3 regions of the Streptomyces sp. TLI_053 genome follow, and region 1 is predicted to be linked to each of the others. Evidence: riboswitches for the same ligand, from Rfam matches in the RefSeq annotation. Region 1 holds a riboswitch; each other region holds the start of a gene.

The links. A riboswitch is a leader RNA that binds a small molecule or an ion and turns the genes downstream of it on or off. The one in region 1 is predicted to bind S-adenosylmethionine.
Region 2: another riboswitch for S-adenosylmethionine. It lies ahead of BLU95_RS06765 (IclR family transcriptional regulator); the one in region 1 lies ahead of thrC (threonine synthase).
Region 3: another riboswitch for S-adenosylmethionine. It lies ahead of BLU95_RS27490 (aminotransferase class V-fold PLP-dependent enzyme); the one in region 1 lies ahead of thrC (threonine synthase).

The regions. Positions count from the first base shown of each region.
Region 1 covers NZ_LT629775.1:5,348,426-5,358,624, forward strand. Annotated here, with positions in the region: gene otsB (trehalose-phosphatase) at 1-742, shown strand, start outside; gene BLU95_RS21775 (alpha,alpha-trehalose-phosphate synthase (UDP-forming)) at 717-2,195, opposite strand; gene BLU95_RS21780 (glucosyl-3-phosphoglycerate synthase) at 2,243-3,253, opposite strand; SAM riboswitch class I at 3,426-3,558, shown strand; gene thrC (threonine synthase) at 3,577-4,857, shown strand; gene BLU95_RS21790 (MoaD/ThiS family protein) at 4,900-5,175, shown strand; gene BLU95_RS21795 (cold-shock protein) at 5,761-5,964, shown strand; gene groL (chaperonin GroEL) at 6,433-8,055, shown strand; gene BLU95_RS21805 (DUF8819 family protein) at 8,229-8,585, shown strand; gene BLU95_RS21810 (ABC transporter ATP-binding protein) at 8,767-9,513, shown strand; gene BLU95_RS21815 (FtsX-like permease family protein) at 9,510-10,199, shown strand, end outside.
Region 2 covers NZ_LT629775.1:1,728,649-1,738,847, reverse strand. Annotated here, with positions in the region: gene BLU95_RS06785 (helix-turn-helix transcriptional regulator) at 1-2,329, opposite strand, end outside; gene BLU95_RS06780 (TetR/AcrR family transcriptional regulator) at 2,452-3,009, shown strand; gene BLU95_RS06775 (amidase) at 3,073-4,524, opposite strand; gene BLU95_RS06770 (TetR/AcrR family transcriptional regulator) at 4,680-5,303, shown strand; SAM riboswitch class I at 5,446-5,588, shown strand; gene BLU95_RS06765 (IclR family transcriptional regulator) at 5,785-6,498, shown strand; gene BLU95_RS06760 (SGNH/GDSL hydrolase family protein) at 6,547-7,836, opposite strand; rRNA gene BLU95_RS06750 (16S ribosomal RNA) at 8,488-10,011, shown strand.
Region 3 covers NZ_LT629775.1:6,619,208-6,629,406, forward strand. Annotated here, with positions in the region: gene qcrB (cytochrome bc1 complex cytochrome b subunit) at 1-1,183, opposite strand, end outside; gene qcrA (cytochrome bc1 complex Rieske iron-sulfur subunit) at 1,180-2,250, opposite strand; gene qcrC (cytochrome bc1 complex diheme cytochrome c subunit) at 2,247-3,056, opposite strand; gene ctaE (aa3-type cytochrome oxidase subunit III) at 3,244-3,864, opposite strand; gene BLU95_RS27480 (hypothetical protein) at 4,261-4,686, shown strand; gene trpD (anthranilate phosphoribosyltransferase) at 4,861-5,937, shown strand; SAM riboswitch class IV at 6,046-6,163, shown strand; gene BLU95_RS27490 (aminotransferase class V-fold PLP-dependent enzyme) at 6,218-7,582, shown strand; gene BLU95_RS27495 (Lrp/AsnC ligand binding domain-containing protein) at 7,616-7,897, opposite strand; gene BLU95_RS27500 (rhomboid family intramembrane serine protease) at 7,894-8,772, opposite strand; gene BLU95_RS27505 (hypothetical protein) at 8,974-9,237, shown strand; gene BLU95_RS27510 (NYN domain-containing protein) at 9,373-10,199, shown strand, end outside.

The DNA.
Region 1 (10,199 bases):
GCTCGCCCCGATCGTCCCCGACCCGGACCGGGCCAGGGCGGACCCGGGCGCGGCACCCGCGCTGCGCGCGCTGGCGCCGAGGGTCGGCGCGGTCGCCGTGGTGACCGGCCGGCCGGCCGCCCTGGCGGTGGAGTACGGCGGGCTGGCCGGGATCGACGGGGTGGTGGTGCTCGGCCACTACGGCGCCGAGCGCTGGGAGGACGGCCGGCTGACCGCACCGCCGCCGCACCCCGGTGTGGCCGCGGTGCGGGCCGAGCTGGCGGAGCGGCTGGCGGCGCTCGGTGCGCCGGAGGGCACCTGGGTGGAGGACAAGGGCCGCTCGGTGGCCGTGCACACCCGGCGGACGGCGGACCCGACGGCCGCGTTCGAACTGCTGCGGGCGCCGATGGAGCGGCTGGCGGCCGGGCACGGACTGGTGGTGGAGCCGGGCCGGCTGGTGCTGGAGCTGCGGCCGCCGGGAGTGGACAAGGGGGCGGCGCTGACCGGGCTGCTGCGCGAGCGCGGGGCCCGTTCGGTGCTCTACGCGGGCGACGACCTGGGCGACGTCCCGGCCTTCGCGGCGGTGGAGAAGCTGCGTCCGGAAGGTCTGGCCGGTCTGCTGGTGTGCAGCGGCGCGGTGGGGGACACGCCGGTGCGTGAGCTCGCCGACCGGGCGGACCTGGTGGTCCCGGGCCCGGCCGGCGTGGTGGACCTGCTGGTCGCGCTGGGGGAGGAACTCAGCCGCCCGGCCGCAGGGCGTTGAGCTGGTCCAGGAACCACTGCTGCGGCGGCAGCGCCGTCGCCGCGGCGGCCAGCCGCTTGCAGCGGTCGGCCCGCTCGTCGGCCGGCATGGTGAGCCCGGCGTGCAGCGCCTCGGCGGTGGCCACGACGTCGTAGGGGTTGACGCTCAGCGCGTCCTGGCCGAGTTCGGCGTGCGCGCCGGCCTCCCGGGAGAGCACCAGCGCGCACCCCTGGTCGGAGACCACCGGGACCTCCTTGGCGACGAGGTTCATGCCGTCCCGGATCGGGTTGACCAGGGCCACGTCGGCCAGCCGGTAGGCGGCCAGCGAGCGCGGGAAGTCGTCGTCGACGTGGAGGACCAGCGGCCGCCAGTCCGGGGTGCCGAACTCCTCCTCGATCTCCGCGGCGAGTGCCCGGACCCGGTCGGTGTAGGCCCGGTACTCGGCGAGGTCGGTGCGGGACGGGTAGGCGAAGGCGATGTGGACCACCCGGTCGTGCCACTCCGGGCGGGTGCGCAGCAGGTGCCGGTAGGCCAGGAAGCCGCGGACGATGTTCTTGCTCAGCTCGGTGCGGTCGACCCGGACGATCGTGCGGCGGTCGCCGACGGTCGCGCGCAGGGTGGCGAGCCGCTCGTCGACGTCCGGCCGGTGGGCCCGCTCGCGCAGGAAGTCGGCGTCGGCGCCGAGGCCGTGCACGCCGAGGGCGGTGGTGCGGCCCGCGAACGTCACGGTGAGCGCCTCGCGGTCGACCTCCGCGCCGAGGAACCGCTCGCAGCAGTCGGCGAAGGCGAGCGCCCAGCGCCGGGTCAGGAAGCCCGCCCGGTCGGCGCCGAGGATGCCGGTGAGGACGGCCCCGGCGATGTCGTCGGGCAGCAGCCGCAGGTACTCGGGCGGCGCCCAGGGGGTGTGCGAGAAGTGGCCGATCCGCAGGTCGGGGCGGGCGGCGCGGAGCAGCTCCGGGACGAGCGACAGGTGGTAGTCCTGCACCAGGACGGCGGCCCCGGGGGCGGCCTCGGCGGCGAGGGCCTCGGCGAAGGCCGTGTTGTACGCGGTGTAGGCCGCCCACTCGGTGCGGAAGCCGGCGTCGAAGGCGGGGGCGGTCGGGGTGTCCCAGAGCAGGTGGTGGACGAACCAGAGGGTCGAGTTGGCGATGCCGTTGTAGGCGCGGGCGAAGGTCTCCGGGTCGATGTCCAGCATCCGGACGGCCTGGCCGCCGACGTCGTGGCCGGCCCGGTCGAGCCGGCCGTCCGGGGCCTCGCGGGCGGCCCGCCGGTCGGCGTCGGAGAGGGCGGCGCAGACCCAGACGGCGTCCGGGTCGTCGATCGCGGACAGCCCGGAGACGAGACCGCCGCCGCCTCTGCGGAGGGTCAGTGTGCCGTCGTCCGCGGTGCCGAAGGACACCGGCCCCCGGTTGGACGCCACCAGGACGGGAGCGGCGCCGGTCGGATTCGAACGCTCGGTCGTGAGATCACCCATGGTTGGTTCGTTGCCGGGGCTCCGGGGCGGCAAACCCGCGGGACGGGTCATCGGCGCCGGGTGGCGTACTCGGGCACGGTGTGCATCGGCGGCCGTTCGGTCGCGGTGACCGGGTGGGTGTGGGCGGTGAAGGCGCGGGTCAGCGGGTCGCGGGTGAACTGGGTGAGCAGTGGGCGGACCAGGTCGGCGGAGGCCTTCAGCCGGTGGGTGCGGTCCAGCCGCTCCAGCGCGGTGCGGTAGATGGTGGCCGCCATCCGGCCGAGTGCCTGGGCGTCCTGGTGCCGGTGGTGGCGGATGCCGACGTCCACCTGGGCGAGCGCGTCCGGTCCGGCCGTCTCCAGGGCGTCGACGAGCAGACCGAGCTCGACGCCGTAGCCGGTGGGGAAGGGCAGCCGTTCGAGCAGGGAGCGGCGGGCCGCGTACTCGCCGCCGAGCGGCTGGACGAAACCGGCGAGTTCCGGCCAGTGCAGATTGAGCAGCGGGCGGGCGACCAGTTCGGTGACCCGGCCGCCGCCCGCTGGCACCACCGCGCCGTCGGTCTCCAGCGGCCGGTCGTACATCGCCTTGACCAGCTGGATGTCCGGATCGGTGAGCAGTGGGCCGATGATGCCGGAGACCAGGGCGGGGTCGAACTCGCGCAGGTCGGCGTCCACGAAGCAGACGATCTCGCCGCGGGTGACCAGCAGCGAACGCCACAGCACCTCGCCCTTCCCGGGGGCGGCGGGCAGCCGGGGCAGGATGGCGTCCCGGTGGACGACGGTGGCACCAGCCTCGGCGGCGACCTCGGCGGTGGCGTCGACCGAGCCGGAGTCGATCACCACCACCTCGTCCACCAGCGGTAGTCGTTCCATCAGCTCCCGCCGGACGACCCGGACGATCTCGCCGACCGTGGCCTCCTCGTCCAGCGCGGGCAGGACGACGCTGACGGTGCCCGCCGCACCGAGGGCGCGCTTGGCGGCCGGGAGCGTGTGAACCGGTCGGTCGGCCGCGGTCCAGGAGCGCCGGCGCAGCCAGGACGCGGTCTCGGGGAGGAGCGCGGGGGTCGGTTCGGCGGGCACGGTGCTCTCCTCGACGGATGGGGTCCCGGCCGACGACCGGGGGCGGTTGGGACGGGTCATCTCGCGTGGCGGACGGTCCCGTTCGGGACCGACGCCTTCGGATACAGTCTTCGTACAGCGATCGGACCTTCGCACGCCGGGGTCGCCGCTGAGCAGAACCACAACTTCACAGAGCTCATCCAGAGGGACTGAGGGAACGGCCCGTTGACGTCCCGGCAACCTTCTCGCACGGTCGGCTTCGAGCCCCGGCGGGACAGGTGCCAATTCCGGCCTGTGGCGCGACCGCGTCACGGGGAAGATGAGGAGAGAGGCCTCCGCCCATCATGGCTATCGACACCGCCGCACCAGTCGCCGTCGACCTCGGCCCCGCCACCGCGCTGTCCTGTCGCGAGTGCGGCACCCGGTTCCCGCTCGGTCCCAGCTTCGCCTGTCTCGAGTGCTTCGGTCCGCTGGAGATCGCCTACGAGTTCGGCAGCGAGGGCGCCGAGGAGCTGCGCAAGCGGATCGAGGCCGGTCCGGCGTCGATCTGGCGCTACGCGCCGCTGCTGCCCGTGCCGGCCGACGTGGCGACCAAGCCGAACCTCAACCCGGGGTGGACCCCGCTGGTGAAGGCGGACAACCTGGGCCGCGAACTCGGCTTCACCGGGCAGCTGCACATCAAGGACGACTCCGGGAACCCGACCCACTCCTTCAAGGACCGCGTGGTGGCCTGCGCCATCGAGGCGGCCCGGGTGTTCGGCTACACCACGCTCTCCTGCTCGTCGACCGGCAACCTGGCCGGCGCGGTCGGCGCGGCGGCGGCCCGGGCGGGCTTCCGGTCCTGCGTGTTCATCCCGCACGACCTGGAGCAGGGCAAGGTCGTGATGGCCGGGGTGTACGGCGGCGAGCTGGTCGGCATCGAGGGCAACTACGACGACGTGAACCGCTTCTGCTCGGAGCTGATCGGCGACCCGGCCGGCGAGGGCTGGGGCTTCGTCAACGTCAATCTGCGGCCGTACTACGGCGAGGGCTCCAAGACGCTGGCCTTCGAGATCTGCGAGCAGCTCGGCTGGCGGCTGCCGGAGCAGATCGTGATCCCGATCGCCTCGGGCTCCCAGCTCACCAAGATCGACAAGGGGCTGCAGGAGCTGATCAGGCTGGGCCTGGTCGAGGACCGGCCGTACCGGATCTTCGGCGCCCAGGCGGCGGGCTGCTCGCCGGTCTCGGCGGCCTTCAAGGCCGGTCACGACGTGATCCGGCCGGTCAAGCCGGACACCATCGCCAAGTCGCTGGCGATCGGCAACCCGGCCGACGGCCCGTACGTGCTGGACATCGCCCGGCGCACCGGCGGCGCGGTGGAGGACGTCACCGACGAGGAGGTCGTGGCGGCGATCCGGCTGCTGGCGCGGACCGAGGGCATCTTCGCGGAGACCGCGGGCGGCGTGACCGTCGGCGTGCTGAAGAAGCTGGTCGAGACCGGGCAGCTGGACCCGTCGAAGGAGACCGTCGCGATCAACACCGGTGACGGGCTCAAGACCCTCGACGCGGTCGCCGAGTCCGGCATGACCGCCGTCATCCGGCCGACCCTGGACGCCTTCCGGGGCGCCGGCCTCGCTTCCGACTGACCCCTCCGCCCACCCAGCGCCCGTAGTAGCTAGGAGACCCCCATGAGCGCCAACGTCCGCATCCCGACCATCCTGCGCACCTACACCGGCGGCGTCAGCGAGGTGCCCGCCGAGGGCGCCACGCTGGCCGAGGTGATCGCCGACCTGGAGCGCAACCACGCCGGGATCGCCGCGCGGATCCTCGACGACACCGGCAAGCTGCGCCGTTTCGTCAATGTCTACGTGAACGACGACGACGTGCGGTTCGCCGAGGGCCTGGAAACGGGGATCAAGGACGGCGCGAACATTTCGATCATCCCGGCGGTCGCCGGCGGGTGATCCGCGGGCGGTCCGTTCCCCCCGGGGCGGGCGCGTCGCCGACGGCCGTCCGCGGCACGGAATTCCGTGCCGCGGACGGCCGTGCGCATTTTGGCGGGAATATCTTCGGTCCCGGGCGGAGTAAAGTGTCGCTGGACCGGGAACAGGGCGCGCCCGTCACCCTGGTCCGGGAACGAATCCACCGCACCGCCACCACCGCCGGCCCGCGTCCGGCGGGAGCCGGGACGGGCCCGGGACCTGGATACATGTCAGGCCGGTGTCAGAATTCTGGCGGGGATTTCTGGTAATACGTCCGCTATGTCCGGCGGAGAATGCAGGGCTTTATCCCGATTGCGCCCGTCCTGTCCCACGGCGCCGCGGGTGAATTCCCCGCCATTGACCCTGTTGCAGAGGGCGTCGATCCGGATACATTCAGCCGCGGTCGACGCAATCGCCCGTTCGCCGGATGCCGTTCGGCGTCATCGGGAGGATTGTGGCGTGCGCGGCTGCGCCCAGGGGGGGTTCCCCGGGCCGGCCTCCAACCAGACCCGGGCCCGCAGACCTGCGGGCGCGTGAAGGGCCAGCACAGCACTAGGGGAGTTCGGAATGGCTCAGGGCACCGTCAAGTGGTTCAACGCGGAGAAGGGTTACGGCTTCATCGCGGTCGACGGTGGTGCGGACGTCTTCGTCCACTACAGCGCGATCCAGATGGACGGCTACCGCACCCTTGAGGAGGGCCAGCGGGTCGAGTTCGAGATCTCTCAGGGGCAGAAGGGTCCGCAGGCGGACATGGTCCGCGCGGCGGTCTGACCTTTCCGACACCCGGGAGCTCTGCTCGGCCCATCGGCTGGCGCACCTCTTGATTCTCACGGCGGGCCCGTGCGACCTCGGTCGTACGGGCCCGCCGTCATGTCCGCCGTCATGTCGGCCGTCGCGGCCGTCGTGATGTCCGCCGTCGGGCCCGGGGCCGGGCTCCCGGGGGCCGGCCGCGGGGCGCGGCGTTCCGGTCGGATCCGGCCCGGTCGGAGGCGGTCGGGGACGGCTCCGGGCGGGTGCGCGGCGCGGGTGGCGCGGCTCGCGGATTGCCCGATTGGGCTTGCACTCACCCACCCGGAGTGCTAATCATTGGCGTTAGCACTCACAGCTTGAGAGTGACAGCGGACCGGGTCGGTGAGGCCCCAGGGAGCGGTAGGGGAATGGACCCCCGCACACCAGGGCCGTCCGTCGCGGGCACCCCTTGGTCCGAGCAGTCGACCGTGTCCCGGAGGACCACTTCTGATGGCCAAGATCATCGCCTTTGATGAGGAAGCTCGCCGCGGCCTTGAGCGTGGCATGAACCAGCTTGCCGACGCAGTGAAGGTCACGCTCGGCCCCAAGGGCCGCAACGTCGTTCTGGAGAAGAAGTGGGGCGCCCCCACGATCACCAACGACGGTGTCTCCATCGCCAAGGAGATCGAGCTCGAGGACCCGTACGAGAAGATCGGCGCGGAGCTCGTCAAGGAGGTCGCCAAGAAGACCGACGACGTCGCGGGTGACGGCACCACCACCGCCACCGTGCTGGCCCAGGCGCTCGTCCGCGAGGGTCTGCGCAACGTCGCCGCCGGCGCCAACCCGATGGCCCTGAAGCGTGGCATCGAGAAGGCCGTCACCGCCGTCTCCGACCAGCTCCTGGCCCAGGCCAAGGACGTGGAGACCAAGGAGCAGATCGCCTCCACCGCCTCCATCTCGGCCGCCGACACCCAGATCGGCGAGCTCATCGCCGAGGCCATGGACAAGGTCGGCAAGGAAGGCGTCATCACCGTCGAGGAGAGCAACACCTTCGGTCTCGAGCTCGAGCTCACCGAGGGCATGCGCTTCGACAAGGGCTACATCTCGGCCTACTTCGCCACCGACCTGGAGCGTATGGAGACCTCGTTCGAGGACCCCTACATCCTGATCGCCAACTCCAAGATCGGCTCGGTCAAGGACCTGCTGCCGCTGCTGGAGAAGGTCATGCAGAGCGGCAAGCCGCTCGTCATCATCGCCGAGGACGTCGAGGGCGAGGCCCTGTCGACCCTGGTCGTGAACAAGATCCGCGGCACCTTCAAGTCCGTCGCCGTCAAGGCCCCGGGCTTCGGCGACCGCCGCAAGGCCATGCTCCAGGACATCGCCATCCTCACCGGCGGCACCGTGATCTCCGAGGAGGTCGGCCTGAAGCTGGAGAACGCCGGCGTCGACCTGCTGGGCAGCGCCCGCAAGGTGGTCATCACCAAGGACGAGACCACCATCGTCGACGGTGGCGGCGACAGCGAGCAGGTCGCGGGCCGGGTGAACCAGATCCGCGCCGAGATCGAGAACAGCGACTCGGACTACGACCGCGAGAAGCTCCAGGAGCGCCTCGCCAAGCTGGCCGGCGGCGTGGCCGTCATCAAGGCCGGCGCGGCCACCGAGGTGGAGCTCAAGGAGCGCAAGCACCGCATCGAGGACGCCGTCCGCAACGCGAAGGCCGCCGTCGAGGAGGGCATCGTCGCCGGTGGTGGCGTCGCGCTGCTGCAGGCCTCGGTCGCCTTCGACAAGCTGGAGCTGGACGGCGACGAGGCCACCGGTGCCAACATCGTCAAGGTCGCGCTCGAGGCCCCGATCAAGCAGATCGCGACCAACGCCGGCCTCGAGGGCGGCGTCGTGGTGGAGAAGGTGCGCAACCTCCCCGCCGGTCACGGCCTGAACGCCGCCACCAACGAGTACGTCGACCTGGTCGCCGCCGGCATCATCGACCCGGCCAAGGTCACCCGCTCCGCGCTGCAGAACGCCGCCTCCATCGCGGCGCTGTTCCTCACCACCGAGGCCGTCATCGCCGACAAGCCGGAGAAGGCCGCCGCGGCCGCCGGCGGCGGCATGCCGGGCGGTGACATGGACTTCTGATCCTGATCGCTTCGATCGGATCGGCAGGTCTTTCGTCCGCGAGGGCGGTTCCCCGACGGGGAGCCGCCCTCGCGGCGTTCCCGGGGTCGTTCCCCGGGGCGTTCCCGGGGCGCCTTCCCGGGGTCGGGGGTCGGGGGTCCCGGGTTTCCGGGCGTTCTTGGGAGACTGGACGGATGGCTACGACAGACGACATCGAGACGGCGCTGCACACCGCGCGGGCGCTGATCCTGGCCGACCTGACCGCGCGGGACGCCGCCGACCCCGCCGTGGTGTCCCTGGTCGAGCAGGCCGTGACGCACCGGCGCTGGTGGCTGGAGCAGTGGCCGGACGGCGTCGAGTACGTCCTGGGCCTGGTCGCCCAGGACGTCCAGGACGCGCTGCTGGAGAGCCACGGCCGCTGGCCGCTGTGCGCGGACTGCGCGGCCGACGGCGACCCGCACGCGCTGGGCGTGGAACCCGAGCTGGGGCCGGAGCCGCACTGGGTGTGCGGCAAGCGCGGCGCCGTCGTGGCGGCGGTGGGCGAGCTGTAGGGCGCGTCCCGGCTGCCGGCCGGGCCTCAGCCGCCGGTCCTTCCTCCTCCGGGCCGCCGTCGCACCTCCGGGTGCGGCGGCGGCTTTTTCGTGCCGACGGGAACCACTGGACTGCATATGCAGTCCAACGACATATATAGTCCGTCCGAGTCCTTCTTTCGGCAATGAGTGGGGGAGACCCATGTCCCAGCCAGATCCGGCCCGTCCGGTCCTCGAACTGCGCGCCGTCACCCGGACGCACGGGCACGGCGAGGCCGAGGTGCATGCCCTGCGCGGCGTCGACCTGGCCGTGCGCCCCGGCGAGTTCGTCGCCGTCATGGGGCCCTCCGGCTCCGGCAAGTCGACCCTGCTGACCCTGGCCGGCGGCCTCGACCGGCCCAGCGGCGGGCAGGTGCTGGTCGAGGGCGTCGAGCTCGGCGGACTGAACCGGACCCGGCTGGCCGCCGTGCGCCGCCGCTCGGTCGGCTACGTCTTCCAGGACTACAACCTCGTCCCGGCGCTGACCGCGGCCGAGAACGTCGCGCTGCCGCGCGAACTCGACGGGGTGTCCGCCCGGACCGCCCGCCGGGAGGCCCTGACCGCCCTGCGCGAGATGGGCATCCCCGAGCTGGCCGACCGCTTCCCCGAGCAGCTCTCCGGCGGCCAGCAGCAGCGCGTCGCGATCGCCCGGGCCTTGGTCGGCGACCGCCGGCTGGTCCTGGCCGACGAGCCCACCGGCGCGCTCGACTCCGCGACCGGCGAGGCCGTGCTCGCCGTGCTGCGGGCCCGCTGCGACGCCGGCGCCGCCGCCATGATGGTCACCCACGACCCCCGCCACGCCGTCTGGGCCGACCGCGTGGTCGTCCTGAACGACGGGGCCGTCGTCGACGGGGGCGTCGGGCAGGCCGCGCACCCGCTGCTCGCCGGCGGGAACGGGGGACGGCGATGAAGCTCTCCGCCCTGCGCGTCGCGCTGCGCATCGCCCGCCGCGACGCCCTCAGGTCCAAGGGCCGCAGCGCCCTGGTGATCGCCATGGTCGCGCTGCCGGTGCTCGGTGTCACCGGCGCCGACATCGTCCACCGGAGCGGTTCGCTCACCCCCGCCGAGCGGGTCGAGCGGCTGATGGGCGGGGCGGACGCCCTGGTCACCGCCCACCGCCCGGGCCGCTCCGTCGAGCAGGCGCCGTTCGCCGAGGACGGCGTCCGGGTGCTGCCGGAGGCCCGGACCGACCCCGCGTCCGCTCCCGCGGCCGCCGGCGCGGCGACCTCGGCCGAACTGCTGGGCGGGCTGCTGCCGTCCGCCGCGGTGCTGGTGCCGGCCACGCCCGGGCCCGAGGTCAGCACCTCGACCCGGGAGGGGCTGTTCACCACCTCCACCGCCGAGGCCGATCCGGCCGATCGGGTCTGGTCCGGACGGCTCGACCTGGTCGAGGGCCGGGCGCCCGCCGCGCCCGACGAGGCGGCCGTCACCCGGGCCTTCCTCGACGAGGCCGGACTGCGCCTCGGCGACTCCACCACGGTCAAGGGGCTGGAGCGGACGCCGTTCCGGCTCACCGGTGTGGTCGAGCACCCGGGGGACCTCGGGAAGGTGGAACTGGTCGCCCGGCCCGGCCGGCTGATCTCCCCGCTGGCCGCG
Region 2 (10,199 bases), 3.6 Mb from region 1:
GGGCCTGCCCGGCGCGGCCGGTGTGCAGGGCGGCCTCGACGAGGTCGAGCAGGGTCCGCGAGGCCTGGTAGGCGTAGGGCCGGAACGCTCCCGGCGACGTGATGCCGATGGCGTGGAGGAACGCGGTCTCGTAGTCGCCGGCGCTGAGCGCGGTGGTGGCGCCGACGGCGTCGGCGATCTGGGTCAGGAATCCGACGCCGCGCGGGCGGGCCCAGGCGTCGACGGCGGTCTGCAGCTCGCGGGCCTCCGCCGTCCGGCCGCGCACGGCGGCGAGTTGGGCGAGGTAGGCCCGGGTCTGGTGGGCGAACAGGCCGTGGCCGCGTTCGGTGGCCAGGGCGAGGGCGCGGTGTCCGGTGCGTTCGGCGGCGTCCCACTGGCCGAGCGCCAGTTGGTCGAGCAGGACCAGGTGCAGCATGACGATGCCGCTGGACATGGCGCCGGTGTCGAGTTCGCGGTCGACCACGCGGTCCAGGTAGGGGCGCAGCGGGCTCAGGACGTCGAGGTGGTAGGCCGACACGGCGAGGCGGGTGACGTCCCAGGGGTCCTGGTCCTCCAGGTCGGCCGAGGCCCGCTCCACCCGCCGGGACCAGCCGGAGCCGTGCCGGACGACGTCGCTCCAGGTGCTGCCGTACATCCACGCGCGTTCGGAGGCGCGCTCGCCGAGGGTGGTGAGGACCTCGTGGGTGCGCCGCCAGGTGGCGCGGTCTCCCGCGTACTGGCTGACGGCGAGCAGGAGGCTGACGAGCCGGTCGAGCACCTCGTCGGGGCGGTCGGGGCCGGGACGGGGGCCGCCGGCGCCGGGGTCGGTGCCGGGGTCGGTGCTGTGGCCGGGGCGGCGGCCGCGGTCGGGGGAGTCCCGGAGCCGCTCGACGGCGGCGACGATCCGGCGGTGGGTGGCCCTCACCTCGCCGTCCCGGTACAGCGCCAGGTAGCACTCGGCGAGGACGGCGGCGGGGCTCCCGTCCGTGCCGGGCGCGGCGGCGGCCAGCGCGAGGCTGCGTGCCCGGCCGAGGTGGTCCGCCTGCCCGGCGACGTACGCGGCCTCGCCGAGCCGCCTGGAGCGGTCGACCCGGGTCTCGCTCAGTTCCGCGGCGCGGGTCAGCCAGGAGACGGCCATCCGCGCGCCGCCGCGCCTGGTGGCCGACCGGGCGGCGGCCTCCAGGTCGGCGGCCACGCCCTCCTCGGGGTCGACGGTGGCGGCCGCCAGGTGGATGGCGCGCCGTTCGGGGTACTCCCGGTGCAGCTGCGCCAGGACCCGGTGGGCGGAGCGGCGCTGGTCGGGTGAGGCGAGCTGGACGACGCTCGACCGCACCAGCGGGTGCCGGAACGCGGGCTCGCCGGTCATTGGTTCGACGACCAACAGGCCGCAGGCCACGGCTTCGTCGACCTCGCGCATGCGGTAGCGGGCGATCGGCGCCGGGCCGTCGCCGGGCCGGGCCGCCGCTCCGTCCAGGGCGCCCCGGAGCAGTTCCGCGCGGACGGTGTCGCCGAGGCGGGCGAGGCGGGCGGCGTAGATCTCCTGGATCCGCCGGGGGAGCGGGACGCCGTGCAGGCCCAGGAGGTCCTGGCCGGCCCGGTCGCCGGGGCCGGCGGCGAGGTGGGCGGGCAGCTCGAGCAGGGCGAGCGGGTTGCCGCCGGCCTGCTCCAGGACGAGCCCGCGGACCTGCCGGCCGAGCTGCGGGTGGTGCAGGTCCAGCAGGCGGGTGGCGTCGGCGTCGGCGAGGGCGCCGACCGGCACCTCCGGCAGTGCCGCGGTGTCGAAGGGGGAGGCGGTGTCGGCCCGGACGGCGACCAGGAGCTTGACGCCGGGGCGGCCGGCCAGCCGGCGGCCGACGAATCCGCACACCTCGGCGCTGGCCCCGTCCAGCCACTGGCCGTCGTCGAGGACGAGCAGCAGCGGGCGGCCCTTCGCCGCCGTCCAGGAGAGCAGCTCGAGCACGGCGATGCCGAGCGCCATGACCGGCACCGGCGGACCGTCGGACCGGCCGAAGGCCGTGTCGAGGGCGGCGCGGGCGGTGGCGCCCAGCCGGGGGGCCTCGGGGTGCTGCCCGGTGCGGGCGGTCGAGTGGTGGTCGGCCTCCGGGAGCAGCGGGTAGAGCAGCTGGTGCAGCCCGGCGTGCGGGAGCCCGCTCTCCGCCTCGACCCCGGTGGCGCGGACGACCAGGTGCCCGTCCTCGGCCGCGAGCCGCGCCGCCAGGTCGAGCAGGGTGCTCTTGCCGACGCCCGCCTCGCCCCTGAGGAGCAGCGTCTGTCCGTCGGGGGCCCGGACGAACGCGGACAGCCGCGCCCGCTCGTCGTCCCGGCCGACCATCACCGTGCCCGGTTCCACGCCCGGTTCCCTCCCCTGCCCCGAAGGCGCGCGACTGCGGCCGTATTCAACTGGACGGTTAGTTGATTACACTGTGGTCCTGGTGAGCCTGTCAAGTAAACGGTTAGTTAGGAGCAGGGTGCATGGAGCGCGACGCCGAAGCCACCAAGCGGAGACTCATCGCGGCCGGCCGGGCAGAGTTCGCCGCGCACGGGCTGAACGGCGCGCGCGTCGACCGCATCGCCGCTGCCGCGCGGAGCAACAAGGCGCAGATCTACCACTACTTCGGGAACAAGGCCGGGCTGTTCGACGCGGTCTGGAACGAGATGGTCGAGCAGATCGTGGTCGGCGTGCCGCTCGACGTCGACGACCTGCCCGGGTTCGCGGCCGGGCTGGGCGACCTCTACGCCGAGCACCCGGAGATGCCCCGGATCATCACCTGGCAGCGACTGGAGCGCGGCGACGCCTTCAACGAGCTCGCGGTCGCCGAGGTGCGCAGGCGCAGTGCCGAGGTCGCCCGGGGGCAGGCCGAGGGCCGGGTGTCGACCCGGTTCGAGCCCGAGGTCCTGTTCGCCCTGCTCGTCCATGTCGCGATGCTGTGGGCGGCCGCGAACCCGGAGGTGCTGACGGTCGTGGACGTCGCCGACCGGGCGCGCGGCCGCGAGCTGATCCGCCGCATCGCCACCGTTCTGGCGGAGTGAGCCCGCGGGGTACCGCCGGGCCGCCGTGCGCCCCGGCGGCCCCGGCGGCTCCCGGCCGGGCCCTCAGCGGCTCCGGTGGTGTCCGGCCCAGACCGCGGGCGTCCGCTCCGACCACGAGTCCGCCCGTTCGAGCTGCCCGGCGAGGCGGAACAGACGGCCCTCGTGCCCGTACCCGGCCGCGAACTGCATGCCGATCGGGAGCCCCGTGCCGCTGTCGACCGTCAGTGGTACGGACATCGCGGGCGTGCCCGCCACGTTGAACGCCGCCGTGAACGGCGAGAGGTCGAGGATCCGGCGGAGCCAGCCCAGGCCGTCCAGCGCCTCGGCGCCCCGGCCGTGGGTGCCGAGCGGCACCGGCAGGTCCGGCACGGTCGGGGAGAGCAGGACGTCGTGGTCCTCGAAGGTGCGGGCCAGGCTGCGGGAGACCCGGTTGCGGACCGCCAGGGCGGTCACGAACTCGGCGCCGCCCACCCGCCGCCCGTAGTGGTAGCCGGCGAGCGTGGGCGGTTCGAGGGTCGAGGAGTCGACCGGCCGGCCGAGGGCGGCGGCCAGTTCGTCGATCCAGGCGGTGAGGTTCACCGTCCAGAGACGGGCGTTGGCCAGGACGAACTCCTCCCAGTCGACGCCGAGTCCGGGCTCGGCCTCGGTCACCCGGTGGCCGAGCGACTCCAGCAGGAGCACGGTGCGCGCGAGCGCCCCGGCGACCGGCGGCGCGACCGGCCGCCCGCCCCACGGCCGGGTGAGGACGCCGATCCGCAGCGGGCCCGGCTCCCGGGTGACCTCCTGCGCGTACGGGCGGGGCGGCTCCGGCGCGGCGTAGGGGTCACCCGGCTCCGGGCCCCGGACCAGGTCGAGCAGGGCGGCGCTGTCGCGCACCGTCCGGCTGACGCTGCCGTGCACGGCCAGACCGTTGAAGATCTCGTCGACGGCCGGGCCCATCGGCACCCGGCCGCGGGTCGGCTTCAGCCCGAACAGGCCGTTGTAGGCCGCGGGGATGCGGATCGAACCGGCGGCGTCGGTGGCGTGCGCGACCGGCACGATCCCGGCGGCGACGGCCGCGCCCGCGCCGCCGCTGGAGCCGCCGGCGCTGCGGCTGAGGTCCCAGGGGTTGCGGGTCGCGCCGTACAGCACGGGTTCGGTGGTGGTGCTGTAGGCCATCTCCGGGGTGGTGGTGCGCCCGAAGGTCACCAGGCCGGCCCGGCGCAGACGCGTCATCAGGGTGGAGTCCCCGTCGGCGACCTGGCCGGCGGCGAGGCGGCTGCCGAGCTCCGTCCGGCGTCCGGCCGCGGTCACCCCGAGGTCCTTGACCAGGAACGGGACCCCGGCCAGCGGGGTGCTGCCGGGGCGGGGCGCGTCGTCGGCCGGCCAGGTCTCCGCGACGGCGTTGATCCGCGGGCCGACGGCCCGCTCGGCCGCCCGCGCGGCCGTCTCCAGTTCGGCGGGGGTCACCTCCCCCCGGGCGACGAGTTCGGCCAGCCCCACCGCGTCGTGGCGGACGTACTCGGTGATGTCCATGGTCCCTCCCGGAATCGATGACAGTACCGCTCGGTCCTTGACGGTACCGCTTGGTCCCTGGCGATACCGATCGGTATCGCCTGGAACGGACTGGTACCGTAGCAGGAACCTGGGGACGCGCAGCGGCCGCAATCGACCGGAGGCCACGAACAGCCATGACCACGCCCGTCAGAAGGCCGAGCCGGGTGGCGAAACTCCCGCCGCGCGAGCGCATCCTCGACGCCGCCGAGGAGCTCTTCCAGAGCGAGGGGATCCGGCGGGTGGGCGTCCAGGCGATCGCCGAGAAGGCCGGGACCACCAAAATGGCGATCTACCGTCATTTCGAGACCAAGGACGCCCTGGTCGCGGAGTGGCTGCGGATCGTCGCCGCCGACTACCGGGCGGCGTTCGACCGGGTCGAGGCGGAGCACCCGGACCGGCCCGAGGAGCAGATCCTGGGCCTGGCCCGGTTCATCGCCGACGGGTTGCCGGCGGTCTCGTACCGGGGCTGTCCGTTCATCAACTCCCTGGCCGAGCTGCCCGACCGCTCCGACCCCGCGCGGCAGGTGATCGAGGAGCACAAGGAACAGCAGGCCCGGCGGCTGACCGGCATCTGCGCGCGGGCCGGGCTGTCCGACCCCGAGCAGGCGGCGGCCGAGATCACCTTCGCGCTCGAGGGCGCCCAGGTCGCCGTCCAGAACGGGAGCGTCGACCGGGCGGGGGAGCGGCTGCTGCGGGCGGTCGGGGGAATCGTGGCGCGGTACCGCCCGGCGGGGGACGTTCCGGGGCCCGTGGCCTGACGTTTCCACCGGCCGGTACCCGGCCTCGCCCGACTGCAGGCCACCGCGCCGACGGCCCCGGGCCGCTGCAGGCCCGGTCCGGGCGCAGCTCGGGCACCGGGGGCTTGGCAGCCGGCCTCCGGAGTCTTGTATCGTTCTTCGCGAATCATCCAGAGGGGTGGAGGGACCGGCCCTACGAAGCCCCGGCAGCTCCCCGTTCGACCCGGCGTCCGAAGTACGCGCCGTGCCGGGCGGGATCAGTGCCAACTCCGGCCTGTCGCCAATGTGGCGCGGGAAAGATGAGGAGACACGGTGCTCTCTGTGCTGTCCTTCCCCCGGGCGCTTCCCGTCCCGGACCTTTCGCGTACCCGTCTCGTGCCCGGCGCAGGCAATCGGCCGACTTCTGCGGCCCGCCCTCGCTGACCACCCCCACCGGCTCCCCGCGGGGGGCCTCCGTGAGCGCGCCCCTCGGCGGTTCGCGGGACCTGAGACGGAGACATCCATGGAGAACACGAGCGGCGTCGGCGTGCTCGACAAGGTCACCTCGATCCTCGGCACCCTGGAGGCCGGTCCGGCCACCCTGGCCGGACTCGTGGCCGTGACCGGACTGGCCCGGCCGACGGCGCACCGGCTCGCCGTCGCACTCGAACAGCACCGGCTGGTCGCCCGGGACGTGGAGGGCCGGTTCATCCTCGGCCCCCGGCTCGGCGAGCTCTCGGCCGCCGCCGGGGAGGACCGGCTGCTGGCCGCCGCCGGGCCGGTCCTCGCCAGGCTGCGCGACGTCAGCGGGGAGAGCGCACAGCTCTACCGCCGTCAGGGCGGCGTCCGGATCTGCGTGGCCGCCGCCGAGCGCCTCTCCGGCCTGCGCGACACCGTCCCGGTGGGGGTCACCCTGCCGATGAAGGTCGGCGCCGCCGCGCAGGTCCTGCTGGCCTGGGAGGAGCCCGAGCGGCTCCACCGGGGCCTCCAGGGGGCCCGCTTCACGGCGACGGCGCTGAGCGGCGTCCGCCGCCGGGGCTGGGCCCAGTCGATCGGGGAACGCGAGCTCGGGGTCGCGTCCGTCTCCGCGCCGGTACGGGGCCCGGGGAACCGGGTGGTGGCCGCCGTCACGGTCTCCGGTCCGATCGAACGGCTCACCCGCCACCCCGGCGCCCTTCTCTCGCAGACCGTCGTCGAGGCCGCGGACCGTCTCACCGAGGCCCTCCGCCCGAGCTGACGCGCTCCGGTCGCGGGGGCCGCCCTCGCTCCCCGCGGCCGGGGCGGGTCAGCGCAGGCTGTCGAGGTCGATGCTGTCCGCCATGACGCGGTACCCGAGCGGTCCGGGGTGGAGGTGGTCACCGGCGTGGTAGCCGTCCGGGATCGCTCCGGTGCCCTCGGGGTCGATGGCCCGGTCGAAGTCGGCCACCGCGTCGTACGCGCCGGAGGTGCGGATCCACTCGTTCAGGTCGCGGCGCAGCCGGTCGGTCTGCGCGGTCCAGAAGGGTGCGCCGCCGAAGGGCATCAGGGTCGCGCCGACGGCCTTGACCCCCCGGGCGTGGGCGGCCCGGATCAGGGACCGGTGGGCGTCGATCAGCCGCTGGAGCGTCACCGGCGGGTCGTCGCGGTCCACGCCGCAGATCTGGTCGCCGCTGCGGAGGATGTCGTTCATGCCGTGGGAGACGATGACGGTGCCGACGTCGGGACGGTCGAGCACGTCGCGGCGGAAGCGCTTCAGGGCGCTGTCCCCGGCGCAGGCGGAATCGGCGAGCATCTTGTTGGAGCCGATGCCGGCGTTGAGCACCGGTCGCGGGCGGCCGGCGGCGAGGAGCCGTTCGGCGAGCAGGTCGGGGTAGCGGTCGTCGCCGTCGACGGTGGCACCGAACCCGTCGGTGGTGGACTCTCCGAACGCCACCACCGCCCTGCCCACGGGGCGCCCACCGGTGACCTCGACCCCGCCGAGGTAGTACCAGGAGCCGAACCCGGGGCGGACGGCGTCGGTGAACGCTTCCGGGCCGGTGTCCCCGCGGTGGTCGCCGTCGGCCCGGTAGGTGGTGGTCATGGAGAGCTGGTGGTAGCCGGCCGGGCCGGTCGGTCCGTCGAACCAGAGGGTCAGCGACACCCGGTCGCGGGCCGCCACCGGCAGCGGCACCGGATCGCTGAGGGCTTCTCCGCCCGGGGGGACGACGACGGAGCCCCGGTGCCCGAAGCGCAACGGCAGTACCGTCCCGGGAACGACGGCCGCGCCGTCGGCGGCCCGGCCGACGGTGGCCCCGCTCAGCCGCAGCGGGGTCGTCCCGTAGAGATTGGACAGCCGGAACCGGACGGCCTTGCCGCCCGCGCCGAGTCGTACCACCTGCCGCACCGACTGGTGGTCGAAGCCCTGCACCGCCCAGGTCGGGAACCACGGCGCCGCGGAGGGCCGCATCATCGGCGCGTACCACGCGGCCGACCAGCGCTGCGAGTACGCCGAGACCGCGGCTCCGGTGGCGGAGGCGAGGACGGGGACGGAGGTGGCGGTGACGGACAGGGCGGCGGTCAGCGCGGCGACGGATGCGGCGCGGGCGAACGGATTCATGGAGCGCTCCTCGGGACGGTCGGTCGGTCCTGCCGCCTTGACCCGGGGCGGTGCGGGAATGTGACAGCGGACCGGCGCGGCCGGCCGACGGTCCGGTCCGGGCGGACGCGATTTGTTCTGGGCGTGCGGGAGGAGTACTGTCGCCCAGTCGCCTGGCAGGGAGCACCGGACACGCAACAGCGCGGACGGTCCCGGGGCGGCCAATCCTCTGGAAATAACATCGTCACCCGGCTTCGGGTTTATTTGACGTGTCCATTTGTGGGGATTGCGGCCGGATTCGCTTTTCGGAGCGGGGATCGGCTAGAGTTTGAAACGTCGGACGGGGCGTCAAGCCGCAGAAGACACCAGCGAGTTGGGTGAAGGAAGCGCCGGGAACGGCACGGAAAACATCTGATAAGCTGGGAACACGAAAGAACGAAGCGCCCGGAGGGCCGGTGTGAAAGCCGCCTGAAGGAAGTGTCCGTTCCTTGAGAACTCAACAGCGTGCCAAAAGTCAACGCCAGATATGTTGACATCCCCGGCCTCAGGGTTTCCTGGGGTTGGAGATTCCTTTTGAAGTAAACACTAGCGAGGACGCAGTGCGCGGGGCCGCCCTATTCCGGTGGTTGCCGTGCCGCTCGACGCGAGTGCTGACCCGATTACGGGTAATCATTCACGGAGAGTTTGATCCTGGCTCAGGACGAACGCTGGCGGCGTGCTTAACACATGCAAGTCGAACGGTGAAGCCCTTCGGGGTGGATCAGTGGCGAACGGGTGAGTAACACGTGGGCAATCTGCCCTGCACTCTGGGACAAGCCCTGGAAACGGGGTCTAATACCGGATATGACCCGGGACCGCATGGTCCTGGGTGTAAAGCTCCGGCGGTGCAGGATGAGCCCGCGGCCTATCAGCTTGTTGGTGGGGTAATGGCCTACCAAGGCGACGACGGGTAGCCGGCCTGAGAGGGCGACCGGCCACACTGGGACTGAGACACGGCCCAGACTCCTACGGGAGGCAGCAGTGGGGAATATTGCACAATGGGCGAAAGCCTGATGCAGCGACGCCGCGTGAGGGACGACGGCCTTCGGGTTGTAAACCTCTTTCAGCAGGGAAGAAGCGCAAGTGACGGTACCTGCAGAAGAAGCACCGGCTAACTACGTGCCAGCAGCCGCGGTAATACGTAGGGTGCGAGCGTTGTCCGGAATTATTGGGCGTAAAGAGCTCGTAGGCGGCCTGTCGCGTCGGATGTGAAAGCCCGGGGCTCAACCCCGGGTCTGCATTCGATACGGGCAGGCTGGAGTGTGGTAGGGGAGATCGGAATTCCTGGTGTAGCGGTGAAATGCGCAGATATCAGGAGGAACACCGGTGGCGAAGGCGGATCTCTGGGCCATTACTGACGCTGAGGAGCGAAAGCGTGGGGAGCGAACAGGATTAGATACCCTGGTAGTCCACGCCGTAAACGTTGGGAACTAGGTGTTGGCGACATTCCACGTCGTCGGTGCCGCAGCTAACGCATTAAGTTCCCCGCCTGGGGAGTACGGCCGCAAGGCTAAAACTCAAAGGAATTGACGGGGGCCCGCACAAGCAGCGGAGCATGTGGCTTAATTCGACGCAACGCGAAGAACCTTACCAAGGCTTGACATATGCCGGAAACGTCCAGAGATGGGCGCCCCCTTGTGGTCGGTATACAGGTGGTGCATGGTTGTCGTCAGCTCGTGTCGTGAGATGTTGGGTTAAGTCCCGCAACGAGCGCAACCCTTGTTCTGTGTTGCCAGCATGCCTTTCGGGGTGATGGGGACTCACAGGAGACTGCCGGGGTCAACTCGGAGGAAGGTGGGGACGACGTCAAATCATCATGCCCCTTATGTCTTGGGCTGCACACGTGCTACAATGGTCGGTACAAAGGGCTGCGATGCCGCGAGGCGGAGCGAATCCCAAAAAGCCGGCCTCAGTTCGGATTGGGGTCTGCAACTCGACCCCATGAAGTTGGAGTTGCTAGTAATCGCAGATCAGCATGCTGCGGTGAATACGTTCCCGGGCCTTGTACACACCGCCCGTCACGTCACGAAAGTCGGTAACACCCGAAGCCGGTGGCCTAACCCGTAAGGGGAGGAGCCGTCGAAGGTGGGACCAGCGATTGGGACGAAGTCGTAACAAGGTAGCCGTACCGGAAGGTGCGGCTGGATCACCTCCTTTCTAAGGAGCAATGTGCCGCTTGCAGGCGAATGTTCTGCACGGTCGCTCATGGGTGGAACGTTGACTATTCGGCACACTGGGCGAGGGTCCTGTTAGTACTGCTTCGGCGTGGAAAACAGAGTTCTGGCTGGTGTGTCGGGCACGTTGTTGGGTCCTGAGGGAACGGCCGTGAGGCTGTTGCTTCAGAG
Region 3 (10,199 bases), 1.3 Mb from region 1:
CGGCACCCAGCGCGGTGCGGACCGGGGCGTTGCGCGGGCGGTCCAGGATGTGGTGCTCGCGCTTGTCGCCGGTGATCCAGCCCTCGATGAAGGGGTAGGCGGCGATCGAGACCAGCACCGCCGGGAAGAGGACCATCAGCGGGATCGCCACACCGAGGTTCAGGGTGTGGCCCCACAGGCTGACCTCCCAGCCCGGCATGATGCGGATCAGGCCCTCGGAGAAGCCCATGTACCAGTCAGGCTGGGCGTCCGTGGACACCTGGTCGGGACGGTACGGGCCGTACGCCCAGATCGGGTTGATCGAGGCGATCGCCGAGATGGCCGCGATCAGACCGAACACCAGGAAGAAGAAGCCACCGGCCTTGGCCATGTAGACCGGCATCAGCGGCATGCCGACGACGTTCTTCTCGGTCTTGCCCGGGCCCGCCCACTGGGTGTGCTTGTGGTAGAAGACCAGGATCAGGTGCGCCACCAGCAGGCCGAGCATGATGCCTGGGATCAGCAGCACGTGGATGGTGAAGAACCGCGGCACGATGTCGTGGCCGGGGAACTCGCCCCCGAACAGGAACATCTGGACGTAGGTGCCGATCAGCGGGGTCGCCAGGACGGCGCCCTCCATGAACCGGATACCGGTGCCGGAGAGCAGGTCGTCGGGCAGCGAGTAGCCGAAGAAGCCGTCGAACATGCCCAGGACGAGCAGCAGGAAGCCGAAGACCCAGTTGATCTCACGGGGCTTGCGGAACGCGCCGGTGAAGAAGACGCGCATCATGTGCACGAACATCGCCGCGACGAAGACCAGGGCCGCCCAGTGGTGGATCTGGCGGACCAGCAGACCGCCGCGCACCTCGAAGCTGATGTCCACCGTCGACGCGTACGCCTCGGACATCGGGATGCCCTTGAGCGGGATGTACGAGCCGTTGTAGATGACCTCGCCCATCGAGGGCTTGAAGAACAGCGTCAGGTAGACACCGGTCAGGATGATGATGATGAAGGTGTAGAGGCAGATCTCGCCCAGCATGAAGGACCAGTGGTCCGGGAAGATCTTCCGCAGGTTGGTCTTGGCGAGGGAGTAGATCCCCAGCCGACCGTCCGTCCAGTCCGCGGCCTGCTCCCACTTGTTCGCGGGCTTGGCGCGCGTGCTGGCGGGCTTGGCGCCGGAGGTGGTGCTGCTCGTACTGCTCATCGAGCACGCTCCCAGTAGCTCGGGCCGACGGGCTCGTCGAAGTCGCCGTGGGCGACCAGGAAGCCCTTCTCGTCAGTGGTGATCTTCAGCTGCGGCAGCGGGTGGCCGGCCGGGCCGAAGATCACGCGCGCGCCGTCCGCCAGGTCGAAGGTCGACTGGTGGCAGGGGCAGAGCGCGTGGTGGGTCTGCTGCTCGTACAGGCTGATCGGGCAGCCGACGTGGGTGCAGATCTTGGAGTAGGCGAGGATGCCCTCGAAGCCCTTCTCCTTGGACTTGTCGTCCTTGATGTCCTCCGGCGCGATGCGCACCAGCATGAGGGCGTCCTTGGCGATGCGCTGCTGGAAGTCCTCGTCGTGGGTGTGCAGGCCCTCGGGCATCGCGAAGGTCAGCGACCCCGTGATGATGTCCTCGGCCTTCATCGGCTGGTTGGTGTTCATGTTGATCAGCTGCAGGGGCTTGGCGTCGGTCGCCTCCTCCCAGCCGGTGTGCTCCAGCTTGTCCTCGGGCAGCGGGCCCAGGTCGCGCAGGAGGACCACACCGGACAGCGGCACCAGGGCCATCGAACCGATGAGGGTGTTGCGGATCATCTTGCGGCGGCCGAAGCCGGACTCCGCGGCACCGGTCCGGAACTGCTCGATGACGTCGGCGCGGACCTCGTCGTCGGCCTCGATCGGGTGACGCTCGGCCGGGATCTCGTGGTCCGACATCAGGGTGCGGGCCCAGTGGACCGCGCCCGCGCCGATGAGGAACAGCGCGACACCGAGGGTCATGCCGAGCGCGAAGTTCAGCGCGCTGACGTGGCCCAGCGGCCAGATGTAGACGATCTTGTCCGGGTCGATGGCCACGTACGAGGCGATGAAGCCGATCGTGGCGAGCATCGAGACGACGAACATCAGCGACACCTGGCGCTCGGCCCGCTTGGCGGCCCGCTCGTCGATGTCGGTGCGACGCGGCTCGTGGGCCGGCAGGCCCGGGTCGGCGAACGGATCGCCGTGGGCGGCCACCTCGTGGTGCCCGGCGGAGCCGTGGGACTCCGGGAGCTTCTCTTCTGACATGTCGTGGCTCATGACTTCTTGGCCTTGGTGGTGTGGGCGGCGACCCAGATCGCGACCGCGATGAGCGCACCGAGACCGAAGATCCAGCCGAACAGGCCCTCGGTCACCGGACCGAGGCTGCCGAGCGTGAGACCGCCGGGGTTGGGCTCATCGTTGGTGGTGTGGCGGACGAAGGCCACGATCTGCTTCTTCTGCTCCTCGGGCATGGTGGTGTCCGGGAACGACGGCATGTTCTGCGGGCCGGTCTGCATGGCCTCGTAGATGTGCTTGGCGTCCACGCCCTCCAGGGACGGGGCGTACTTGCCCTGGGTGAGGGCACCGCCCTGGCCGGCGAAGTTGTGGCACTGGGCGCAGTTGGTGCGGAACAGCTCGCCGCCCTTGGACAGGTCGTCCGGGTTGGTCGAGGTGTACTGCTCCTCGGTCGGCGTGACCGGACCGGGGCCGAGCGAGGCGACGAAGGCGGCGAGCTGGTCGATCTCCGCCTGCGAGTAGATGTTCGGCTTGCGCGGCACCTGGGCGCCGGGCTGCTGGGCCGGCATACGGCCGGTGCCCACCTGGAAGTCGACCGCGGCGGAGCCGACGCCGACCAGGCTCGGGCCGTCGCTGCTGCCCTGCCCGTTCAGGCCGTGGCAGGAGGAGCAGCCCACGGCGAAGAGCTTCTTGCCCTCATCGATCGCGAGCGACTGCGCCGCCACGTCGGCCTGCGCCTTGCCGGCGGGCGCGAACGCGGCGTACAGCCCCCCGGTTGCCGCCAGGGCGAGAAGTAGGACGACCAGCGCCGCCAGTGGGTGGCGCCGTCGTGCGGAGAGCTTTTTCACGGAATAACCCCGGTGTCAGGATCTGGTCGACTGGTGGGTGCACCCGGCGGCCGGTCTGGCCGGCACGAGGCTGCCTGTCCAAGGCTGCGCGCGCGGTCGGTCGGTGGGAGCGTCGCCACCGGCGAAATCGGGCCGTCGCCGGTGAGGGCGGGACCCGGGGCCGGTGGCCAGCGACCTGATCAGCTGGTTACTTGATCAGGTAGATGGTCGCGAACAGGCCGATCCACACGACATCGACGAAGTGCCAGTAGTACGACACCACGATGGCGGCGGTGGCCTGCTCGTGCGTGAAGCGCTTGGCTGCGTACGTCCGTCCCAGGACCAGCAGGAAGGCGATCAGACCACCCGTCACGTGCAGACCGTGGAAGCCGGTGGTCAGGTAGAACACCGTGCCGTACGGGTCGGAGGACAGCGACAGGCCGTCCTTCTTGACCAGCTCGGTGTACTCGAAGATCTGGCCGCCGATGAAGATCGCGCCCATCACGAAGGTGATGACGAACCACGAGCGGAGCTTCTTCACGTCCCCGCGCTCGGCGGCGAAGACGCCGAGCTGGCAGGTGAGCGAGGAAAGCACCAGGATCGTGGTGTTGACCGAGGAGAACGGCACGTTGAGGGCGTGCGCCTTCTCGGTCCAGAACTCCGGCCCCTTGACGGAGCGGAGCGTGAAGTACATCGCGAAGAGGGCCGCGAAGAACATCAACTCGGAACTGAGCCAGACGATCGTTCCGACGCTGACCATGTTCGGCCGGTTGACCGATCCGTGCGCGTGCCCGGTTTCTACTGCTGTTGCTGTCGCCACGACGGACATTATGTCGGTCCCTTATTCCGTCTTCACGTCGGGGGGTCACCCTCGGAGTGTCCGGTGCGTGCGGTATGCCCCCCTGGGGCCCGACGGGGCGTCCGGACTGCCGCTGAGCAGCGGCGTGTCCCTTTTCTGACGGTTGCTCGAAGGGCCCGTCCGGACCCCGTCCGGCGTGTCGTGGCGGGCGTCCGGGGGGCTTCGGGGGTAAGGGGAAGTTCCACTCGTCCGCCGTACGGGTGGACCGCGCGGGCGGGGGTGACGCGCCCTGCTCCGGCCGGACCAGTCGCGGACGCGGCGCGGTCGGGACGAGATCGCGCGGGAGGGGCTCGGCGGGCGGTGATCGGGAGTAGCATCCGGGGACAGGCGAACGTGGTCCGGATCACACGTGAGGGAGCAGGGCCCATGGCGCACACGACCGACGAGACGCTGACCGTTCTCGTCTACAGCCACGACCGAACCACCCGCGAGCAGGTGCTGACCGCTCTCGGGCGGCGGCCCGCGGAGGACCTCCCGGAGCTGGCCTACCTGGAGTGCGCGACCACCCCCGCGGTGCTCAAGGCGCTGGAGAAGGGCGGCGTCGACCTCTGCGTCCTGGACGGCGAGGCGGTGCCGGCCGGCGGGCTCGGGCTCGGACGGCAGCTGAAGGACGAGATCTACGGTTGCCCGCCGGTGCTGGTGCTGATCGGCCGGCCGCAGGACTCCTGGCTGGCCGCCTGGAGCCGGGCCGACGCGGCGATCTCCCAGCCGGTGGACCCGGTGGCGCTGGCGGAGGCCGCCGCCACGCTGCTGCGGGCCAGGCTGGCCAAGCGGGCGCCCGCCGTCCGCTAGGGGCAGGTCCCCGGCCCGTGTTCCGTCCGGCGTTCCACCCGGCGTTCGGTCCGGCGTCTCACTGCGAGAGAAGAAGGGTGAACGGCGGAGCCCCGGCGGGCCGCCGCTCGATAGGCTGACTCCGTCCCTACGTCCTTCCCCGGGTAGCCGGGGCAGCGAGAGCCGGAGTCAGCCATGGTGAACGTGCAGCCTGCGAACGGTGGGAGCGACCCCGCGCAGGTGGTCCGCTCCTGGCCGGACATCCTGTCGGCGCTGCTGAGGGGAGAGGACCTCGACCGCTCGGCCACCGCGTGGGCGATGGACCGGATCATGAGCGGCGAGGCCTCCCCGGTGCAGGTGGCCGGGTTCATGGTGGCGCTGCGGGCCAAGGGCGAGACGGTCGAGGAGATCTCCGGACTCGTCGACTCGATGTACGCGCACGCCGAGCCGCTGGACATCCCCGGCCCGGCGGTGGACATCGTCGGCACCGGCGGCGACCGGGCCAAGACCGTCAACATCTCCACCATGTCGGCGATCGTCGCCGCCGCGGCCGGTGCCAAGGTGGTCAAGCACGGCAACCGGGCCGCCTCCTCCTCGAGCGGTTCCTCGGACGTGCTGGAGAAGCTGGGCATCAGCCTGGACCTCCGGCCGCGCCGGGTCGCCGAGATCGCCGAGGAGGTCGGGCTCACCTTCTGCTTCGCCGCGACCTTCCACCCCTCGATGCGGCACGCCGCGCCGGCCCGGCGCGACCTCGGGGTGCCCACCGCCTTCAACATCCTGGGGCCGCTGACCAACCCGGCCCGGGTGACGGCGCACGCGATCGGCTGCTTCGACACCCGGCTGGCGGCGCTGATCGCCGGGGTGCTCGCCCGGCGCGGTGCCACCGCGCTGGTCTTCCGGGGCGACGACGGACTGGACGAGCTGACCATCACCACCACCTCGCGGGTGTGGGTGGTCCGCGACGGCGCCGTGACCGAGACCGTCTTCGACCCGCGCGAGGTCGGCATCGAGCCGGTCGGCATCGAGGCGCTGCGCGGCGCGGACCCGGCGTACAACGCGGAGGTCGCGCGCCGGATGCTCGCCGGGGAGCACGGTCCGGTGCGGGACGCGGTGCTGCTGAACGCGGCGGCCGCGCTGGTGGCGCTGGACCTCACCGACGCGCCGCTCGCCGAGCAGCTGGGCGCGGCCATGCGGCGTACCGCGGCGGCCGTCGACTCGGGTGCCGCGCGGGACCTGCTGAAGCACTGGTCCGAGGCCACCGCCCGGGTGTGACAGGGCCGTTGGGGGCCCATCGGGAATCCTCCCGGTGGGCCCCGACGTGTGTCCGGGATGTGGACCGCTGTTTGACCGAGGGGTGGAGCCGACCTAGAGTCTTGGCCAGGTCATGAGCGACAGCGACAAGCCCCAGCTTGCTGTCCGGCAACCCTCCGTCCGTGGCGGGGTGCCCTGGGTGAGGACCGGGCCGTGCGGCGAGCCGTCCGCGTGGCAAGCGCGGACACCCGGATCATCACGCACTCCCGGGGTCCCTGACCCGTAGACGGAGTGCATCCCCATGTCTCTCGCCACCGATCTCAGCACCCCCCTCGCCGTGCTCGGCCACGACGTCGAGGTCCCGCTCGCCAACGGCGACAAGGTCGCCTACGCCGCGCTCGACTACGCCGCCAGCGCCCCGGCGCTCCAGCGGGTCTGGGACGAGGTCGCCGCCTACGCCCCGTACTACGGCAGCGTGCACCGCGGCGCCGGCTACCTGTCCCAGCTCTCCACCGACCTGTTCGAGCAGAGCCGCCGGACCGTCGCCGAGTTCCTGGACCTGCGCGAGGGCGACCAGGTGGTCTTCACCCGCGCCACCACCGACTCGCTCAACCTGCTGGCCGGCGCCGTCCCGGCCGGGACCCAGGTGTTCGCCTTCGAGACCGAGCACCACGCCTCGCTGCTGCCGTGGGCGCACGCCGGTCTGACCGTCACCTGTCTGCGCGCCCCCCGCTCGCACGCCGAGGCGGTCGCCGCGTTCGACGCCGCGCTCGCCGGTGCGCCCGAGGGCCCGAAGCTGCTCTGCGTCACCGGTGCCTCGAACGTCACCGGCGAGCTCTGGCCGGTCGCCGAGCTGACCCGGACCGCCCACCGGTACGGCGCCCGGGTGGTGCTGGACGCCGCGCAGCTGGCCCCGCACCACCGGGTCTCGGTGCGCGAGCTGGGGGTCGACTGGATCGCCTTCTCCGGCCACAAGCTGTACGCGCCGTTCGGCGCCGGGGTGCTGGCCGGCCGGGCCGACTGGCTGGACGAGGCCGAGCCCTACCTGGCCGGCGGCGGCGCCACCCGTACCGTGGCCCGGGAGACCGACGGCTCGGTGGCCGTGCAGTGGCACACCGGCCCGGCCCGGCACGAGGCGGGCTCCCCGAACGTCATCGGCGTGTACGCGATCGCGGCCGCCTGCCGGGCGCTCACCGAGGCCGGGTTCGACGCGCTGGAGGCGCGCGAGCGGGTGCTGGTGGCCCGGCTGAAGGCCGGTCTGGCGGAGATCCCCGAGGTCAGGGTGCTGAACCTGTTCGGTGCCGACGCCGACCGGGTGGGCGTGCTGTCCTTCGTCGTCCGGGGCTGGAACAGCTCGCACTTCTCGGCCGCGCTGTCCGCCGAGTACGGCATCGGCGTGCGGGACGGTCTGTTCTGCGCCCACCCGCTGGTGCGCACGCTGCTCGGCGACGAGGAGGCCGCGCCCTCCGAGTGCGGCGCGCCGGAGGCTTCACTGCCGGGCGAGCGCAGCCTGAACGCGATCCGGGTGAGCTTCGGCGCCGGCACCCCGGACGAGCACGTGGACCGGTTCCTGACCGCCGTCCGCGAGCTGGTCACGGACGGCGCGGCGTGGAGCTACCGGAACGAGGGCGGCCGCTGCGTCGCGGACACCCGCCGGGAGGGCTGAGGCCCCGTCGGGGAGCGGGCCCGCGGTCGGCCGCTACTCCTCCAGGCCGATCGCGAACGCGGCCTCCAGGTCGTGCTGGGAGTAGGTGCGGAAGGCGATCTGGGTCTCGGTGTGCGCCACGCCCGGGACCTTGTTCAGCCGGCCGGGGATCACCTCGGCGAGGTCGTCGTGCCGGCGCACCCGCACCATCGCGACCAGGTCGTAGCCGCCGGTCACCGAGTAGACCTCGCTGACGCCCTCGATGGCGGCGATCGCCTCGGCGATCTCCGGGATGCGGTCGACGCTGGTCTTGATCAGGACGATGGCGGTGATCACGGTGGCGTACTCCTTTGTGAGGTGCCGCCAGGGTAGCGGGCGTCGGTCACGGCGTCGCGGGGGCGGGGGCGGCCCGGGCGGGTGGGGCGGCGGAGGGTCCGGCGGGGGCGGGTGCGGCGCTCGGCCAGGGTGCAGGCGTAGAGGAAGCCCGCCACGAAGCCGATCACGTGCACCAGGTACGCCACCCCCGGTCCGGCGGAGTGCACCGACCACCACTGGAGCGCGAACCAGAGGCCCAGGACCAGCCAGGCCGGGAACCGCAGCGGCAGGAAGAGCAGCAGCGGGACGAGCGTGGTGACCCGGGCGTGCGGGTGGAAGCGCAGGTAGGAGCCGAGCACGGCGGAGATCGCCCCCGAGGCGCCGATCAGCACCCGGGTCGAGTCCGCCGAGTGCGCCTCGGCCAGGGCGAAGCCGTAGGTGGTCAGCGCGCCGGCCGCCAGATAGAAGAGGAGGAACCGGGGGCGGCCGAGCCGTCGCTCCACGGTGGGGCCGAAGACGTGGAGGAAGAGCAGGTTGCCGAGCAGGTGCAGCCAGCCGGCGTGCAGGAAGAGCGCGCTGAGCACGGACAGCGCCGGGTGCTTGCCGGGGGTCGCCGAGGCCGGGCAGCCGGGCACCGGCTCGGGGGCCTCGGCAAGTTGGTCCGCGGTCAGCGGGTGACCGGTCAGGAGCTCGGCGGGGACGGCCCCCCAGCGCTGCTCGTAGCGCTGCTCGGCGCAGACCCGGACCTGGTCCCGGCCGTAGAGGGGGTTGAGCCCCGCGGCCGGTCCGAGCAGGAAGACCGCGGTGTTCAGCGCGATCAGCGCGTAGCAGACGGCCGGAGCGGCGGCGGCCGGTCGGCCGCGGTGCGCGCCGGGGTGGGGGACCGGGATCGCCATGGGCTCCAGCATCCCCCCGGTTCCGGGCGGGCACCGCGTGGTTACGGCAGGTGGGCTACCGCCCGGGAGTGCTCGGCCGGTGGCCGGGAAGGTTGCCCCAGGCAATAGGCTTGGGGCGGGCATTCCCGCCTCCCGCCGCCGACGCCGGGGCTCCGGGGGGAGCGCCTGAGCCCGTTCCGGGACCACCCGAGAGGACCCCCGATGACCGTCCCCGCTCTGACCGCCGAGACGCGCTGGCGCTGCACGCTCTGCGGAAACCTGACCCGCTTCGACGTGACCCGGACCGCCCGGGTGACCGAGTTCCTGCACTTCGACCTGGCCGGCGAGTCCAAGGTCGAGGAGACCCAGGTGCTCAGCGAGACCGTGGAGTCGGTGCGCTGCCGCTGGTGCAACGCCGTGGACCAGGTCGAGCTGGTGGCCCGTCCCGGCGCGGACGGCGCGGACGGCGCTCCCGGGCAGGGCTGACCGCCCGGTCCGTGCGGTGGGCGGTGAGCGGCGTGGCCGCCCGCCGCACGGGACAATACAGAGAGAACGCGCGGAGTGTGACGGGGGTGGCGGCCTGCGGCCGTACCCCGCTGGACCAGGATCGGAGCCGAGGACGTGGTGGACGCAGCGAAGGAGCCCGCCGGGCCGCAGGGGCGGCAGCCCGCTGTGGACGCGCAGGCGCCGGACGCGGCAGTGGCCGCCCCCTCCGGCGCCGGGGCCCCGGCGGAGGCGCCCGCGGGCGAGGAGTCCGGCGCCGGTGAGGAGCCGGCGGCAGCGGACGGCGGAGCGGGCGGCCCGGACCCGTCGGCGGGACCGGACGGGCCGGAGGTGTCGGGGCCGGTCGCCGAGACGCTGGACCGGCCGCTCCCGGAGGGGGTGCGCCGACGGGTGGTCGGTCTGGCCTCCGACGCGCTCGGCGGTCTGCCGCTCGGCGAACTGCCCCAGTCGCTGCGCCAGTACGCCAAGTTCACCCCCGCCCGCCGGGCCAAGTACGCGGCGACCGCGCTGGCCGCGGCGCTGGAGGCGGAGCCGGCCTTCCGGGTGCGGATAGCGGAGCGGCTGCGGCTGGGTCAGCCGGACCTGGTCCGGGCCCTGGAAGCGGGCACCGTGCCGGGCGCCGCCGACCCGATGGACGTGGCGGCGGCCGCCTATCTGGTGCGCTCCGCCGGGTGGAGCCGGCTGGTCGCGGAGGCCGGCGACGAGGCCGAGCGGGCCGGCACCGAGGGCGCGGTCGCCGAGGCGACCCGGCTGGTCGAGAAGCTGCAGGCGGAGCTGGCCGAGCTGCGGGCCGCGGCGCGGTCCGACCTGGAGCGGCAGCGGGCCGAGTCGGAGGACGTCCGCAAGGAGGCCGAGTCGCTGCGCCGGCGGCTGCGTTCGCTGGAGAGCGACACCCGGCGGGCCCAGGCGGAGACCCGGAAGGTCGCCGCCGAGCTGGAGGCGGT